DNA from 2 places in the Actinomadura monticuli genome. Region 2 is predicted to be linked to the other one. Evidence: riboswitches for the same ligand, from Rfam matches in the RefSeq annotation. Region 2 holds a riboswitch; the other holds the start of a gene.
The links. A riboswitch is a leader RNA that binds a small molecule or an ion and turns the genes downstream of it on or off. The one in region 2 is predicted to bind cyclic di-AMP.
Positions count from the first base shown of each region.

Region 1: another riboswitch for cyclic di-AMP. It lies ahead of SM611_RS35490 (CHAP domain-containing protein); the one in region 2 lies ahead of SM611_RS24170 (CHAP domain-containing protein).

Region 1 covers NZ_JAXCEI010000026.1:52,444-59,921, forward strand. The annotation lists gene SM611_RS35485 (bifunctional glycosyltransferase/CDP-glycerol:glycerophosphate glycerophosphotransferase) at 1-1,837, opposite strand, end outside; gene SM611_RS35490 (CHAP domain-containing protein) at 2,078-2,842, opposite strand; cyclic di-AMP (ydaO/yuaA leader) riboswitch at 2,854-3,006, opposite strand; gene SM611_RS35495 (PP2C family protein-serine/threonine phosphatase) at 3,468-5,330, opposite strand; gene SM611_RS35500 (serine hydrolase) at 5,543-6,337, opposite strand; tRNA gene SM611_RS35505 (tRNA-Pro) at 6,518-6,591, shown strand; gene SM611_RS35510 (MMPL family transporter) at 6,901-7,478, opposite strand, start outside.
Region 2 covers NZ_JAXCEI010000011.1:18,570-26,047, forward strand. The annotation lists gene SM611_RS24160 (M48 family metallopeptidase) at 1-715, opposite strand, end outside; gene SM611_RS24165 (hypothetical protein) at 712-2,025, opposite strand; gene SM611_RS24170 (CHAP domain-containing protein) at 2,065-2,898, opposite strand; cyclic di-AMP (ydaO/yuaA leader) riboswitch at 2,910-3,048, opposite strand; cyclic di-AMP (ydaO/yuaA leader) riboswitch at 3,201-3,395, opposite strand; gene SM611_RS24175 (C40 family peptidase) at 3,894-4,949, opposite strand; gene SM611_RS24180 (NYN domain-containing protein) at 5,138-6,385, opposite strand; gene SM611_RS24185 (DEDD exonuclease domain-containing protein) at 6,693-7,478, shown strand, end outside.

The DNA.
Region 1 (7,478 bases), on a different contig from region 2:
AGATGTACTTGGGGTTGTCCGAGTAGTGGCGGCCGAGATGGCTCTCGAAGACCGCCAGGCCGGGCCGGACGGGCAGCCGGCTCAGCACCCCGTTGAACACGGCGATCTTGGTCGTCCGGGCGGTGAGCCGCCGGCGGACGGACTTCTTCAGCCCCCGCGCGCGGCGCCATACGAGCCGTCCCGCCGGCGACCGGGCGGCGCGGAGCGCGGCGGCCCCGGCGAGCCGCGCCCACGGGCTCGCCGTCTCCAGTGCGAACGCCAGGTGCCCGCCGCCCGTGACGTAGGAGCGGAGCCGGTCCGCGGCGATCCGGGTCAGCCGGGGCCGGACGGGCAGCGCGACGCCCGTCAGCGACGGCGACCCGCGGCCCTCGCCGGGGCGGGTGACCATGTCCTCGCCGTTGACCCGGACGCGCAGCCGGACGTCCCAGACGGGATCGATGAACCCGATCGGCCTGATCCGGCGGAGCGGGTCGAACTCCGACCGCCAGGCCAGCCGGTCCCCCTCGTGCCGGACGACGGCGCGGGCCCGCACCGTGCGGGCGCGGCGGCGCCGGTCGCAGAACTCCAGCGTCCCGGCGAGCTCGGCGTCCGCCGGGACGCGGTTCAGGGGGTTCAGCACGTGCCCGGCCATCAGGACGCGGCCGCCGCGCGTCTCCAGCCGCGTCACCGTGTTCGCCGGGCGCAGGTCCTTCAGGGGCCGCACGTGGAAGCCGAGGCCGGTGACGTCCAGGACCCGGTGGCCGTGCCGCCCGCGCGGCCCGCCCGCGCCCCAGTAGACCCGTCCGTCCCGCTCCACCAGCCGGGCGCGGAGCTCGGGCCGCTCCCAGGCCCGGTACTCGGCGGCGGCGAGCGCCCCCTCGTGGTCGCCCTCGCGGATCAGGTACGCGGCGATCGCGGGCAGCCGGCGGGCCAGCTCGAACGCGCGCGGGTCCAGCTCGGCCAGGTAGCCGGCCGCCAGCTCGAGGAAGCGCGCTCGGTGGCCTGGGTCTCGGTCGCGCAGTTCCCGCAGGTAGAGGACCAGGTCGTGGTTGACGAACTTGACGTCCTTGGCAAGCCGCAGGTCGTGGGCGCCGCGCAGCGCGAACAGCATGTCGATGCGCCGATGGATCTCCAGCCGGTCGGCGAAGTTGGCCAGCTGGGTGCGCCGGTTGGAGATCGACGGCGCCGCAGTCCGCTCCTTGACGAGCCAGTTGTAGACGCGGTGCGGGATGAGCGCGGTCCGCCCCGACGCCAGGTAGGCCTCGGCGGTGAACAGCAGGTCCTCGTAGTGCAGCCGCTCGACGAACCGCAGCCCGTGCTCCTCCAGGAAGCCGCGGCGGTACGCCTTGTTGGTCGAGAGGGTGTCGTAGAGGAGGCGGGGCTCGTCGCTGAGCGACCCGTGCGCGGTGCTGCGCCGGTAGAGCCACGGGTACCAGGGCCGGACGCGTCCCTTCGCGCCCTCGGGCACGTCCAGGAAGATCCGGTCGCACAGCCCGGAGACCAGGTCGGCCCCGGTGTCCTCGGCGGCGGCCAGCAGGTTGAGACAGGCGTGCCGGTCCAGCAGGTCGTCGCTGTCGAGGAACATCACGTACCGGCCGGACGAGGCGTCGACGCCGGTGTTGCGGGGGCGTCCGCAGCCTCCGGAGTTCGACGGCAGGTGGACGGCCCGGACCCGTCCCGGATGCGCGGCGGCGAACCGGTCGGCGATCTCCCCGGTGCCGTCGGTGCTGGCGTCGTCGACGATCACGGTCTCGACGACGCCCAGCGACTGCGCCAGCGACGAGGCGACCGCCCGGGGCAGCCGCCGGGCGTCGTTGTACGCGATCACCACCACGCTGACATCCGGGCGCACCCGCATGGGCATCCCCCCTCGCCAGTTCCCCCGGGACGGAGCCGCCCGGGCGCCGGTCGGACGCGTTGCCAGGGATTCCTATCCAGGAAGAGCCCATCGAGGTCCAAGAGGGATCAAAGGCTGTCAACGCTTAGCATTACCCGCCTTCGCGGGAGACATAGGACGCAACCACCTGGGAACGCCCGAAGGCGCCCGGCCGGAGCCGGGCGCCTTCAGGGTGTCGCGTTCCGCCGTCCTCGCGGAGGGTCAGGAAGCGTAGTCGGGGTAGCCGTAGCCGACGATCTCCGACTTGTCCCGGGTCTTCTTCTCGACCTGGTCGTTGCTGTTGCCCTCGATGGTCTTGACGGTGCCGTCGCCGTTGTCCTTCACGACGAGGCCGACGTGGTCGATGTCACCGATGCTGCCGTTGCTGCCGTCCTTCCAGTCGAAGAACACGACGGCGCCCGGCTTGGCCTTGTGGCCCCAGCGGTCGGTCTTCTTGAACCAGGAGGCGTGCTGGACGGTGTAGGCGTCCCAGCCCATGTTCTTCACGCCGGTCTGGGCGCCGAGCCAGGACACGAACATGTCGCACCACTGGGCTCCGTTGTAGGCCTTGACCGAGAAGCCGCCGTCGCGCTGGGCGGTGGCCTTGGCGTGCGGGGTCGAGACGTACCAGTCGTGGAACTTGGTCTGCTTGCCCTTGCCCTCGCTGATGCCGACCTGCTTCTGGGCCAGCTTGATGACCTCGGAGGGCTGCACCGCGCGCGGCGGCACCTTGTAGCCGGCCTCGCGGGCCTCGGCGGTGGTCATGCCCGTGGACGCCTTCGACGCGGTGCTCTGCGACGCGGTGCCCTGCTCGGCGACGGCCGCCGCGGCGCGGACCGGGGTCTCGGCCTCGGCGCGGCCCCCCGCGAGGGGGTTGAGGACGGCGAGCCCGACGGCTCCGGCGACGACCGCGCTGACGGCGACGCCGACGGCCTTGTCCTCGGACGAGAAGCGGTTGAGCGCGAAACGATCGAAACGACCGGTCATGCAGGGAATCTCCTTGTCTTCCATGACGCCTACCGGGTTAGCTGACGGATTCGGGCATGGAAGCAGCCCTACGGCGCGTCTCTGCGCGCCGATTCACCCCTGGAACGTTGGGTCCCCGGCTCCGTCCGGTCGTGCGACCTGGACGGACTCGGCCTCGCACCGCACACGGCGGTGCCGACTTTTCGGATGTGTCTCAGCGACTTATCTGAGGTGGGGCGCGCATCTTCATGGCGCGCATCGCGTGCGGATACCGCTCCGCGATCCTCGGCCGTGCGCGGCACGGCCGGCGGCAACGCATGGGGCGCGCTGCGTGATTCGGATAGAAGGTATCAACCTTCCCAGGAAAAGCAAATGAGCCACAAACTTCGGTCTTGCCTGCTCAAAGCCCTTCCAAGGATTCACCAACACCGTCAGGGCGCCGCATCTTCCCGATCTTCACCGAAGTGGCCGCCAGCCCTTTGCCCACGGGCCTTACCGCCCGATGACCAAAAGGTAAAGAAACCTCCGGAGGGGGCCACGGACACCCCGCGGGGCACCGGGATCGGGCCGTCACGGGCTCTCAGCGGCGGTTCAGGTGCGTCCTAGCTCACAGCCCGCGACCACTGCGGGCCGCGTGTGAGGCCCGTCACTCGACGCGCACCGCGAACAGCGTGGTGTCGTCCGCGGCGCGGTCGTGCTCCATGCGCGCCAGCACCTCGTCCAGCACCCGGTCCGGACGCTCCGAGGAGTCCCGCAGGATGCCCGTGAGGTCCAGGATGCGCTCGTCCAGGTCGGCGTCCCTGCGCTCCACCAGGCCGTCGGTATAGAGGAACAGCAGGTCGCCGGGGTGCAGCTCGGTGGTGATCGTCGTGTACTGCCAGCCGGGCATGGCGCCGAGCATCGGGTCCCGGACGACCTCCAGCGGCATCGCCTTCCCGCCCCGGACCAGGATCGGCGGCGGATGGCCCGCGCACGTCCACTCCAGCACCCGGCGGGACGGGTCGTAATGGGCGACGATCGCCGTCCCCGTCGCGGGCGGGTCCATGTTGCCGACCAGCTCGTTCAGCCAGCCCACCAGCCGTCCCGCGGGCTCACCGGTGCAGGCGAGGCCGAGCAGCCCGTTCCGGGTCCGCGCCATCGCCGCGGCCGCCGGGAGGCCGTGCCCGGCCGCGTCCCCGATGGCGAACAGCGCCCGCCCGTCCGCCATGGCGCGGGTCGCGAACCAGTCCCCGCCGATGCGGGCGGTGCTCTCCGCCGCCAGGCTGCGGACCGCCATGACGAGGCCCGCCAGCTGCTCCACCTCGTCCTCGTCCGGCAGGATCGCGCGGCGCAGCGTCACCGCGACCTTCCGCTCCTGCGCCGTCCGCGCCTGCTGCTTGAGCATCTGCCGCCGGGTCTCGGCCAGCGCCCGCTCCACCCCGCGCCGGCGGGTGATGTCCTGCGAGACGATGTTGATCGAGATCGGCAGCCCGGACTCGCCCAGCACCGGCTCGGCGAACACCCACAGGTGGCGCGCCGTCCCGTCCGGCCCGATCACGCGGTGCTCGGCCTCCACCGGCTCCCGGCGCGAGAACATCGTCTGGATGGCCTCCTCCATCAGCGGGAGGTCGTCGTCCGCCACGGCCTTCGGCAGGTCGTGCGGCATCGGCGGCACCTCCTCGGGGGTGAGGCCGTAGTTGGCCAGCATCTGCGGCGTCCAGTCCGCCTCGCCCGTCGCGAGGTCCCACTCGCCGAAGCCGATCAGCGCCAGCCGCTCCACCCGCTCCATCCGCCGCGCGACCCGGTCCTCGGCGGAGTGGTACCGCCACGTGACGCACACCCCGGTCGGCACCCGCACGCACCGGACGCTCATCCGGGACGAACGGGACAGGCCCCGCTGGGCGGTGGTGTAGGAGATCGAGTCGCGTTCCAGCGGGGTCCCGCCCTCCAGCACCTTCACGTACTCGTTGAAGAGCCCGCTGAGCGCCGCCCCCGGATCGGTCTGCAGCAGCCGGAGGCCGGTCAGCTCCTCCTTGCCGCGGCCGAACATGTCCCGGGTGACGCGGTTCACGTCGGCGTAGATGAAGTCCGCCACCTCGCCCCCGGCGTCCCTGACGGGCACCAGGTGGACGCAGGAGTCGATCGTCCCGTCCAGCAGCGCCCGCGCCACCGGGTCCTCGCCCACCCCGGCGCGGATCTCGGCGTCCCCCGCCGTGTCCTCGGCCGTCACCCGCCGCAGGACGTCCTCGGCCTCCGACAGGACGTCCTGGCGCTCCGCCGTAGCGCCCTCGGCCCGCGGCGCCCGGCGCCCGGCGAGCACGGCCCCCACCGGCCCGCCGACGCCGTCCTTGACCAGCAGGGACGCCGCCTCCGCGAGATCGATGTCCAGGTCGCGCGCGAGCCAGATCAGGTGCTGCAGGGCCTCCCCCGGCGCGACGCCGAGCCGCCGGGCCAGCACGACCCGCGCCTCGGCCAGCACCGCGCGATCGTGCGCCGCGCCCCGCAGGTCGTCCAGGTCCGCAACGTGCACCCCGGGCTGAGTGCCCTCCGCATCCGCCAACCCTGTCCCCCGTTCGGCGTCATTGCCCTGGGAGAAAAAAGCTACATACGCCAGCGAAGGACTATTCGCCCACAACCTGGTAAACAGTCCAGATCTTTAACCCACTTTTCCGTTCCCGCCCGACGCCCACCACTCCCGATGACCCGCGCCGGACGGAACCCTTCCCCACTGTGTGACGCCCGTCACGTCGCCCGCCAGACCTCCCCGGTCAGCGCCGTGATCCGCGCCGCCGACGCCCGGAACGACGACCCCGCCGGCTGCAGCGTCAGCACCACGACGATCTTGTCCCCGACCACCCCCGTCGTGTGCAGGACGGGCCGCCCGATCCCCAGATCCGGCACCCACGCCGCCGGCCGCGCCCCGCCCCGCCGGCACGGCTCCGCCGGCACGTCCCCGAACCCCGACCACCCCTGCTTGACGGCCCACGGCCGCTTCAGCGCCCGCGGGATCCCGAACGTCTGGTCGAACCCGTCCTTCCCGCACGGCGTCGACCTCCGCAGCTGCTCCAGCACGAAGTCCCGCCGCGCCGCCGGCACCTCGTCCAGCAGGTACCGGTACGTCTGGACCACGTCCCTGGCACTGAGCGCCGTGTACCCCCAGAACCCGGGCTTGTCCGCCGGCGGCGGCGCCGTCTCCGCCAGCCCCGCCTCCGGCACCATCCGCTCGATGACCTTCCCCTGCCCGCCCCGCCGCCAGAACTCCGTCGCCGCCTGGTCGTCGCTCGACCGCAGCATCGACGCCAGCGACGCCCGATCCGCCGCCGACGCCCGGTGCCGCTCCAGGAAATCGAGCGCGATGAGGATCTTCACCACCGAGGCCGACCGGAACGTCCGCCGCGCCCCCCTCTGCAGCACGACCCGCCCCGCCCGCCGATCGAAGACCACATAAGACGCCCGCACCCCCGCCGGGACCCGCACCACCGGCGCGTCGGAAGCCCGCGTGGCCTTCGGCGTCTCCGGCTCAGGACTCGCACTCACCGGCAGCGCCCCTCCTCCACCACCGCCGCACCCGCACACGAGCCCCACGCACAGGACCCCGCCGAGCACCGCCCGTAAAGACACCATCCGGCCTGCCTACCAGAGATCAGCGCCCCTGTAACCGAGTACGCACGACTCCATGGACTGCGCTACAGTAATCAAGCCCGCTCCGCCGGGCACCGGGACGTGGCGCAGTTTGGTAGCGCACTTGACTGGGGGTCAAGGGGTCGTGGGTTCAAATCCCGCCGTCCCGACAAGAAATACCAGCTCAGAGGCCGTTTCTCCACCACGGAGAACCGGCCTCTTGATCGTTTGTTAGCCGTTCGTTAGTGAACTCGGCCGCCTCCTGCGGCACCGAGCCGGTTCACACCGGACCTCAAGAACCAGCACAGCGCCGGCTCCGGCTTCCCAGTGTTCAACCCGGACGCTACCTCGCCGGTCTCCACCTGCGCGCCTCGATGATCTGGATCGAAGACCTCACCAGGACCACCTGGTGGTCACGACTCGATATGCCCCCCAGGTGACGCTGAAGTGCCGGACGCCGAGGGCGGGCAGGAGTTGAGTCAGCGGTCAACCAGCCGTGGACGCGGGGCCTCACCCGTGGATTCCGCGTCGGTGCCGGCCGGGCCGCGGGGAAGCATCCGGTCCAGCCACCTCGGCAGCCACCAGTTGGTCCGGCCGAGGAGTGTCATGGTCGCCGGTACCAGCACCATGCGCACGACCGTGGCGTCGATGAGGATCGCGGTGGCCAGGCCGAGCCCGAACATTTTGGCGGAGGGGTCGTCGACGGCGGCGAAGGACAGGAAGACCGCCACCATGATGAGAGCGGCCGAGGTGATGATCCGGGCGGTGCCCGAGACGCCCTCGATGATCGCCGTGCTGTTGTCGCCGGTGCGCAGGTACTCCTCGCGTACGCGGGAGAGGAGGAACACCTCGTAGTCCATCGACAGGCCGAACAGGATGGCGAAGAGGAACATCGGGATGAACGACACGATCGGAACCGTCGCTTCCAGCCCGATGAGTGCGCCTCCCCAGCCCCACTGGAAGACCGCGACCATGATGCCGTAGGCCGCGCCGATGCTCAGCAGGTTCAGCAGTACCGCCTTGAGCGGTACGAGTATCGAGCGGAAGACCAGCATCA
Region 2 (7,478 bases):
TGCGCAGCCGGCCCTGCTCCAGCGAGTGGAACTTGTTGAACACCGGCTCCACCGCGACCGGGTAGATGAACGACACGAGGACGACCAGGACGAACCCGCCGGCGGCGGCGCCCGTCCACCAGTAGCGGGGGAAGCGGCGCATGAGGGCGTACAGGAGCAGCAGCGCGATCGCGTAGAGGACCCAGGTGACGCCGAGCGACTTCAGCTGGTCGACGAGCCACGCCGGCCAGCTCTGCGTCGACAGCCCGTACCGCCGCAGGACCGACTCGCTCCAGACGTCGAACGGGAGCCCGGCGAGGCGGAGCACCGTGGTGAGCGCCAGCACGGCGAGGACGACGCGGAGCGGGCGGCGGCGGGTGCGGGCCGTGACCCGCGCGATGAGGCGCGCTCCGAGCGGGGTGAGGCCGAGGACGAGGATCACCGCCAGGCCCGCCAGCAGCCCCGCGTACGCGGGCGGGTTGACCGCCGAGTCGAACGCCCTGGAGCGGGCGATCTCGGCCGGGGAGAAGTCGAGCGCGGGATCGGCCCGTACGTGCCCGCCGGGGACGTGTCCGGGCAGCGGGTTCCACGGGGTGGTCAGCGCGAGCACGGCGCCGACCCCGGCGAACAGCACGGCGGCGGCGACCCCGGCGGCGACACGAGCCCGCCGCGTCCCTCTCGTGTCGTCCGTGGGGGGACGGCCCTCCGCGCCCCCCGGCTCGCTTCGCTCACTCAAGAGAGTTCCCTCTTCACATAGTCGCGCCACACGGCGGTGAAGCGGTCCCGGGTGAGGCCGAGCACGTCGCCCAGCGCGGCCGCCTCGGGGACGCGCCCGGCGGCCCGGTACAGCCGCACGAGCGTCGCCTCACCGTAGCGGTCGGCGACCATCCGGCAGGCGAGCCAGGCCTCCTGGTACGCCTGGGAGAGCCGGGGGGAGCCGCCCGCGAAGTCGGCGGCCGCCGGCAGCGCGGCCGGGAGCCGCCCCGCCGCGACCTCGCGGCGCAGCTCGCCCGCCGCCGACCGGGCGCCGATCCTGACGCGCCGGTAGCCGACGTAGTCGGCGAAGCCCTCGATGAGCCACAGCGGGGTCCGCCGGTCGCGGGCGCCCCCGGTCGCCACGTGCGTCAGCTCGTGCGTCAGGACGACGTCGCGGCCGAGGGCGTTGAGGCGGCCGAACGTGCCGGGGGAGACGATGACGCGGTCCTCGCCGCGGCCCCCGCCCGCCGACGGCGCGACGGTGGCGAGGGCGGCGATCTCGTCCAGGCTCTGGCCGGGGCCCGCCAGCGCGGACGCGAGCCGCGCGTCGGCCGGGACGAGCGCCACGACCCGCTGCGCCCACCCCCGGCCCACGACGCCGGTGACGACCGGCACGGCGGCGTCCAGCCGCGTGGCGATGCCCTCCAGGCCCGTGCTGTCGCCGATGACGAGGCTCGCGCGGCCCTCCACGACGGACAGCGGGCCGCCGTCCCAGATGCCGGCGTCGTCGGTGAGGCCGTGGGACGTCCCATCCCCGACGATCCGCCAGGTGCCGGAACCGGGGGCGAGGGTGAGGTAGCGGGTGCGGGCCACGTACCCCTTGTCGAAGCCCCGCAGCTTGAAGCGGACCTCCACGCGGACCACCGCGCCGTCCGCCTCCACGGACTGCGTGCCGGAGACACGCTCCTGCCAGCCCTCCAGAGGCAGCTTGCGGAGGTTGTCGTACATGCGGGACTGGACGTCCTGGAACGCCCTGGGCGCGTCGCCCACGGTGGCGAGGAAGGCGATGCGGTCGCCGTCCCGCACGGCCCGCGTCCGGTTGGCGAGAACGGCGGCGGCGTCGTCGGGACGGAACGGCCCGGCCGCCTCGGCGCGGCCGTCCGGGGCCGCGCGGACCTGCGGCGCCCCGCCGCCGGACCGGGCGCCGAGGAGCCCGGCGCCGCCCGCGAGCAGCGCGGCGGCCCCGCCCGCGCCCAGGGCGAGAACCCTGCGCCGCGTGACGGGGCCCTGCTCGGGATCCCCGTGGCCGGGGTCGCCGTGCTCGCCTTGGTCCGGGGGGCCGTCCTCCACGCTCGCGATCCTATGCAGCCCGCGCGGCCCGGGGCGCCGTCACGACCTGTAGTCGGGGTAGCCGTAGCCGACGACGTCGCCGGTCGAGCGCTCCTTGATCTTGACGGCGTTGCCGGTGTTGCCCTCGACGGCCTCGATGGTGTCGTCGTCGATCTTCTCGATCACCATGCCGACGTGCCGGATGTCGTCGACCGCCTTGCTGCCGCTCCAGGCGTAGAAGACGATCGCGCCGGGCTTCGGCTCCGTGCCCCAGCGGCCGTGCGACTGGAACCAGCGCGCGTGCTCGACCGTCCAGGCGTCGCTGCCGATCTGGTCGCTGAAGCCGACCTGCTCGCCGACCCAGGAGACGAACATGTCGCACCACTGGGCGTCGCTGTAGCCGCTGACGGAGCCGCCGTCGCGAGCGACGGTCTCCTTGGCGCGGGCGGTGGTCATGTACCACTTCTGGAACTTCGTCTCGCCGCCGCCGTCCTCCTCCACGCCCACCTGGGACCTGGCGATCTTGATCACCTCGGCGGCGGTGGGCCGCGGCTTGCCGGGCTTCTCGGGTGCGGCGGCCTTCGGCTCGGCGGCCTTCGGCTCGGCCTGCCGTCCGCCCTCCCTCTTCTCGGGCGCCGCCTCGGACGCCTTCTTCGGCGGGCCCCCGTCCTTCTTCTTGCCGGGGGTGACGCCGGCGGCCGTGGCCGTCGCCGGGGCGGAACCGAACGGCAGGACGGCCGCCTGCGCGGTGGCCGCGGCGGTGCCGAGCACGGCGGCGCCGACGATCACGCCGCCGGTCGTCCGCCACGTGAGGGACAGGGATCTCGGCTTGCGGTGCCTGCCCGAGGGCTTCTCGGGACTGACCGGGGTCTGCTTGCGGTGTGCTCCTGGCACGGGGGGATCTCTCCTCGACTTCCATGCCGCCTACCGGGTTAGCTGACGGGTTCGGGCGTGGAAGCCGCCCTACGGCCTGCGGGCAGGCCGATTCACCCCGTGGAAAAGGACGCGATGGGTCCCCGGCTCCGCGTCCGGCGCGTGTGCGCGCCGGTCCGCGGACTCGGCGGTGACGTACCCGGGCGGGCACGCCGGTTCGGATGGGATGCTCCGGCGGGCGGGGGCGCCCGCGGAGCGCAGGGGTTCTCAGGGCGTGGCCGCATGGGGCGGCCACGCCCAGGGAACGCTGCGGAACTCACTCCTTCGTTTCTCCCAGACGCCTACCGGGTTAGCTGACGGGTTCGGGCGTGGAAGTAGCCCTACGGCGGCTCTCACCAGAGGGGGGAGAGACGCGCCGATTCACCCCGGGTGCCGGAATGCCCGTCCGGGAGGTGTCCCGGACTCCGGCGGTGTGGGTCCCCGGTTCCGCGCTTCGGCGGATTCGGCGCTGCCGCTGCGATCCTGGGGGCGAGATGGGGCCCGGCGCGGGACCTGTCTCCCGCGTGCGAAAGAGCGGCGCTGATGTTGTGGACGGACGCCGGCCCCGATCCGGGGGAGCGTCCGGGGGCCTGACCCGGAGGACCGCCGTGGCAGCGCGCTCAGCGCCATGCACGCTGCTGGCGTGCGCACGGTGGGCCGGGACGGCCACGGCCTGCGTGCAGGCCGGTTGCTGCGAACGGTGCGGCGCCGTCGGCGCCGTGGGGCGACGCGTGGGTCGTGCCGCCCGGGGGGAGCGGCGCGTGGCTCGCGCCGCCGGATACGCGGCGGCTGGATGCGCCGCGTGGGGCCGTGGCGCCTGGTGGGCGCCGCGGGGCCGCAGCGCCTGGAGGGCGCCGGGGTGGTGCAAAGGTACCAAAGCCCCAACAGAAGGCAAACCCCCCAAAATCAACAACGGACCAGGTCAACCCTGGTCCGTTGTCGAAGCGAGGCCCCGCGGCGCGGCGCGGGGCGGTGTGTCAGGGGCGTCCGGAGCCGTAGTAGCCGTTCAGGTAGTAGCCCGAGGTGATGCTGACGATCTGGACGTTCTTGCCGGTGCTGGGAGCGTGGATCATCTTGCCGCCGCCCACGTACATGCCGACGTGGCCGAGGCTGTTGAAGAACACCAGGTCGCCCGGCTGCAGGTTGCTCTTGGCCACCCGCTTCGTGGCGGCGTACTGCGAGTTGGTCGTGCGGGTGATGTTGACGCCCGCGGCGGCCCACGCCTTCATGGTGAGGCCGGAGCAGTCGTAGGAGCCCGGGCCCTCGGCGCCGTACTGGTACGGCTTGCCGAGCTGGGCGTAGGCGAAGTCGAGCGCCTTGCGGGCCGAGCCGCTGGCCGGGCCGGTGTAGGTGCCCCCGGTGCCGCCCGAGGACCCGCTGCCGCCGCCGGAGGACGTGCCGCCGCCGAGCCGCCGCACCAGCGCCTTCTGCTTCTGGACCTGCTTGTCGAGTTCCTTCTTCTTCTGCGCGAGCTCTTCCTGCTTCTGCTTCACCTCGTCGTAGGCCGTCTTGGCCTGCGCCTGCTCGCGGCGGAGCCGCTGCGCGGTCGCCAGGAACTGGGTGAGCTGGGAGCTGCGCTCGTGCGACAGGTGGGAGAAGACGGCCGCCTGGTCGAGGATCGCCTGCGGGTCCTTGCTGCCGACGAAGCCCGTGACGTCGGCGGAGTCGCCGTTCTTGTAGGCGGTGGCCGCCATCTGGGCGATCTTGGAGCGCTGCTCCTCGAAGGCGGCCTGCTCCTGCTTGCTCGCCTTGGTCGCCGCCGTGAACTTCTTCTTGGCGACCTTGAGCTTCTCCTTGTTCTGGTTGTACTTCTCGACCTCTTGGTCCATCAGCTCGTTGAGCTTGTCGAGCTTCTTCTGGGCCTGCGCCCTGGTCGGCTTGGGCTCGGCGTGCGCCACCACCGGAGCGGACGCGAGGGAGGCGGTCAGGCTCAGGCAGGCGACGGCCGCCAGGCGGCGGGACGCGCCTCTGCTCGCCGAGCCGCCTCTCCGGTCACGCCTTCGCGCTGGTGCCCCGATGAGATCTTTGGCCACGGTCGGTCTCGCCCCTCTCGTCCACGACGTCAGCGGACGACACTAGCGATGGCCGACAACCGCCACAACCGATTCGTCGCTCTTTGATTGACATCGGCGATCATTGTCGCTTTTTCGTGACATTCCGATCACGGAGTGCGAGGCGTCCCTTATCGGGGCCTTATCGCGGCCTTAAACGCGGCGCCGGCTCAGGAGCGGCCGAGCCGGCGCAGCAGCAGCGCGGACGGGCAGGGCCGGGCGTCGGCGCGGCGGGCGCCGTCGGCGACCTCGCGGTCCGAGGACACCACCACCACGGGACGGCCCGGCGGCTCGGCCCGCACCAGCTCGACGATCATCTCGTCCGCGGTCTGGCCCGGGGCGCTGAACCGCACCCGGACGCCGCGCGGCGCGGCGATCGCGACCGGGGCGTCCAGCTCCGCCCCGTCGAACACGCAGGTCACCTCGGCGCGGGTCTGCGCCGCCAGCCCGCCGAGCCCGGACACCAGCCGGCTGCGCTGGTCCGACAGCGGCAGCTCCCCGTACCCGGTCTTCGTGACGTTGTAGCCGTCCACGATGAGGTGCACATGCGGCAGCGTCAGCAGCCGGTCGAGCAGCTGCGGGTCGCCGTCGGACACGGCCCGGCCGGGCAGCGGGCGGTGCGCGTGGCCGCCGACCAGGTCGGCCGGGCGGCCGATGGTGGAGGGCAGCGCCAGCTCGCGGCGGATGCCCTGCGCCGCGTCGCCGAGCGTGTCGAGCAGCATCCGCAGCCGGACGTCGTCGACGTTGCGCCCCTCCCGCGCGGCCCGCTTGGCGGCCTCCGCGGCCGCCTCCGCCTGGGCGGCGCGGGCGCGCAGCTTGCGCAGCTCCTTCTCGGACGCGGCGGTCGACTCGCGGGCGGCGGCCAGCGCACGCTCGGTCTCGGCCGCGACCGCGCCCGCCCGCTCCTCCGCGGCCCGGAACCGGGTGCGCGCGTCGTGCAGCTTGCGGCGCAGCTCGGCGACCTCGGCCTTGGTCTCGCGCAGCTCCGCGCGCAGCTTGTCCAGCTCGGCGGAGCGCGCGGCGCGGGCGGCGGCCAGTTCCTCCTCCAGCGCGGCGACGCGGCGCCCGGCGGCCTCCTCCTCCGACACGCTCGCGGAGCGCTCCAGCTCGGCGCGCGCGGACTCCACCAGGTCCGTCCAGCCCGCGGGCCGCAGCAGGTAGGCCAGCACCGCGACGCGCACCGGGTCGGCGGCGGGCGGCACCCGGCCGTCCTCGACCGCCTCCACCAGGTCGGCCTGCGTCTCGCGCAGCGGCCCGGCGACCCGGCCCCGGAAGCCGGGGTCCTTCTCCAGCACCGCCGCGATGTGCTGCCCCGCGAGCTTGGCGCGCTTGCGGCGCTCGAACCGCGCGAACCGGCGCAGCGGAGCGGGGACCTCGTCGGCGGGCAGCGCCCCGATCAGGTCGGCGGCGGCCTCCACCACCGACTGCCGGACCGGCTCGGGGAGGGGCCTGCCCAGCCGTTCTCCGGACTCCGCGCAGCCGGGGGTCGCTTCGGGGCCGCTGTCGATGATCCCGCTCCTTCCGGGCTACGCCGCCGGTGGGCCTGTGTCTTCCCTGCCGCCCCGCGGTCTAATCGGCGATCGACCTGGGCGGACGTGCGGTCGGGCGGCTCGTGCCGGGCTCCCCGGAACCCGTCCCCCGCGGCCCCCGCCCGGCGGGACGCGCCGACGCCCCCAACCCTAGCGGCACGAAGTTCTGTCGGTGGGGTCCTCTACGGTCGCGCACATGACGGCTGCGCACGGTGGTCAGGGGACCGACGCCCGCGTTCAGGGCGTCCAGGGCGTCCAGGGCACCCTGGACGACCTCGGCACCCCGCTCTCCGACGTCACCTTCGTGGTGGTCGACCTGGAGACCACGGGCGGCTCGGCCGCCGACTCGGCCATCACCGAGATCGGAGCGGTGAAGGTGCGCGGGGGAGAGGAGCTCGGCGAGCTCGGCACCCTGGTCGACCCCGGCGGGCCCGTCCCGCCGTTCATCACCGCGCTGACCGGCATCACCACCGCGATGGTGACGGCCGCGCCGCGCATCGAGGCGGTGCTGCCCGCGTTCCTGGAGTTCGCGCGCGGCTGCGTGCTCGTCGCGCACAACGCCCCGTTCGACATCGGCTTCCTGAAGACCGCGTGCGCCGCGAACGGCTACGCCTGGCCCGCGTTCGCCGTCGTCGACACCGTCGACCTCGCGCGGCGCGTCCTGTCCAAGGACGAGGTGCCCAACTGCAAGCTCGGCACCCTGTCGCGCTTCTTCCGCACGTCCACCGAGCCGACGCACCGCGCGCTCGCCGACGCCCGCGCCACCGTGGAGGTCCTGCACGGGCTCATCGAGCGGCTCGGCTCGTTCGGCGTCACCTCGCTGGAGGAGATGCGCGGCTTCGCCAAGGCGCCCACCCCCGAGCAGCGCCGCAAGCGGCACCTCGCCGACGACGTGCCGAGCACGCCCGGCGTCTACCTCTTCGAGGACCACGCCGGCGAGGTGCTGTACGTCGGCAAGAGCGGCGACCTGCGCTCACGCGTG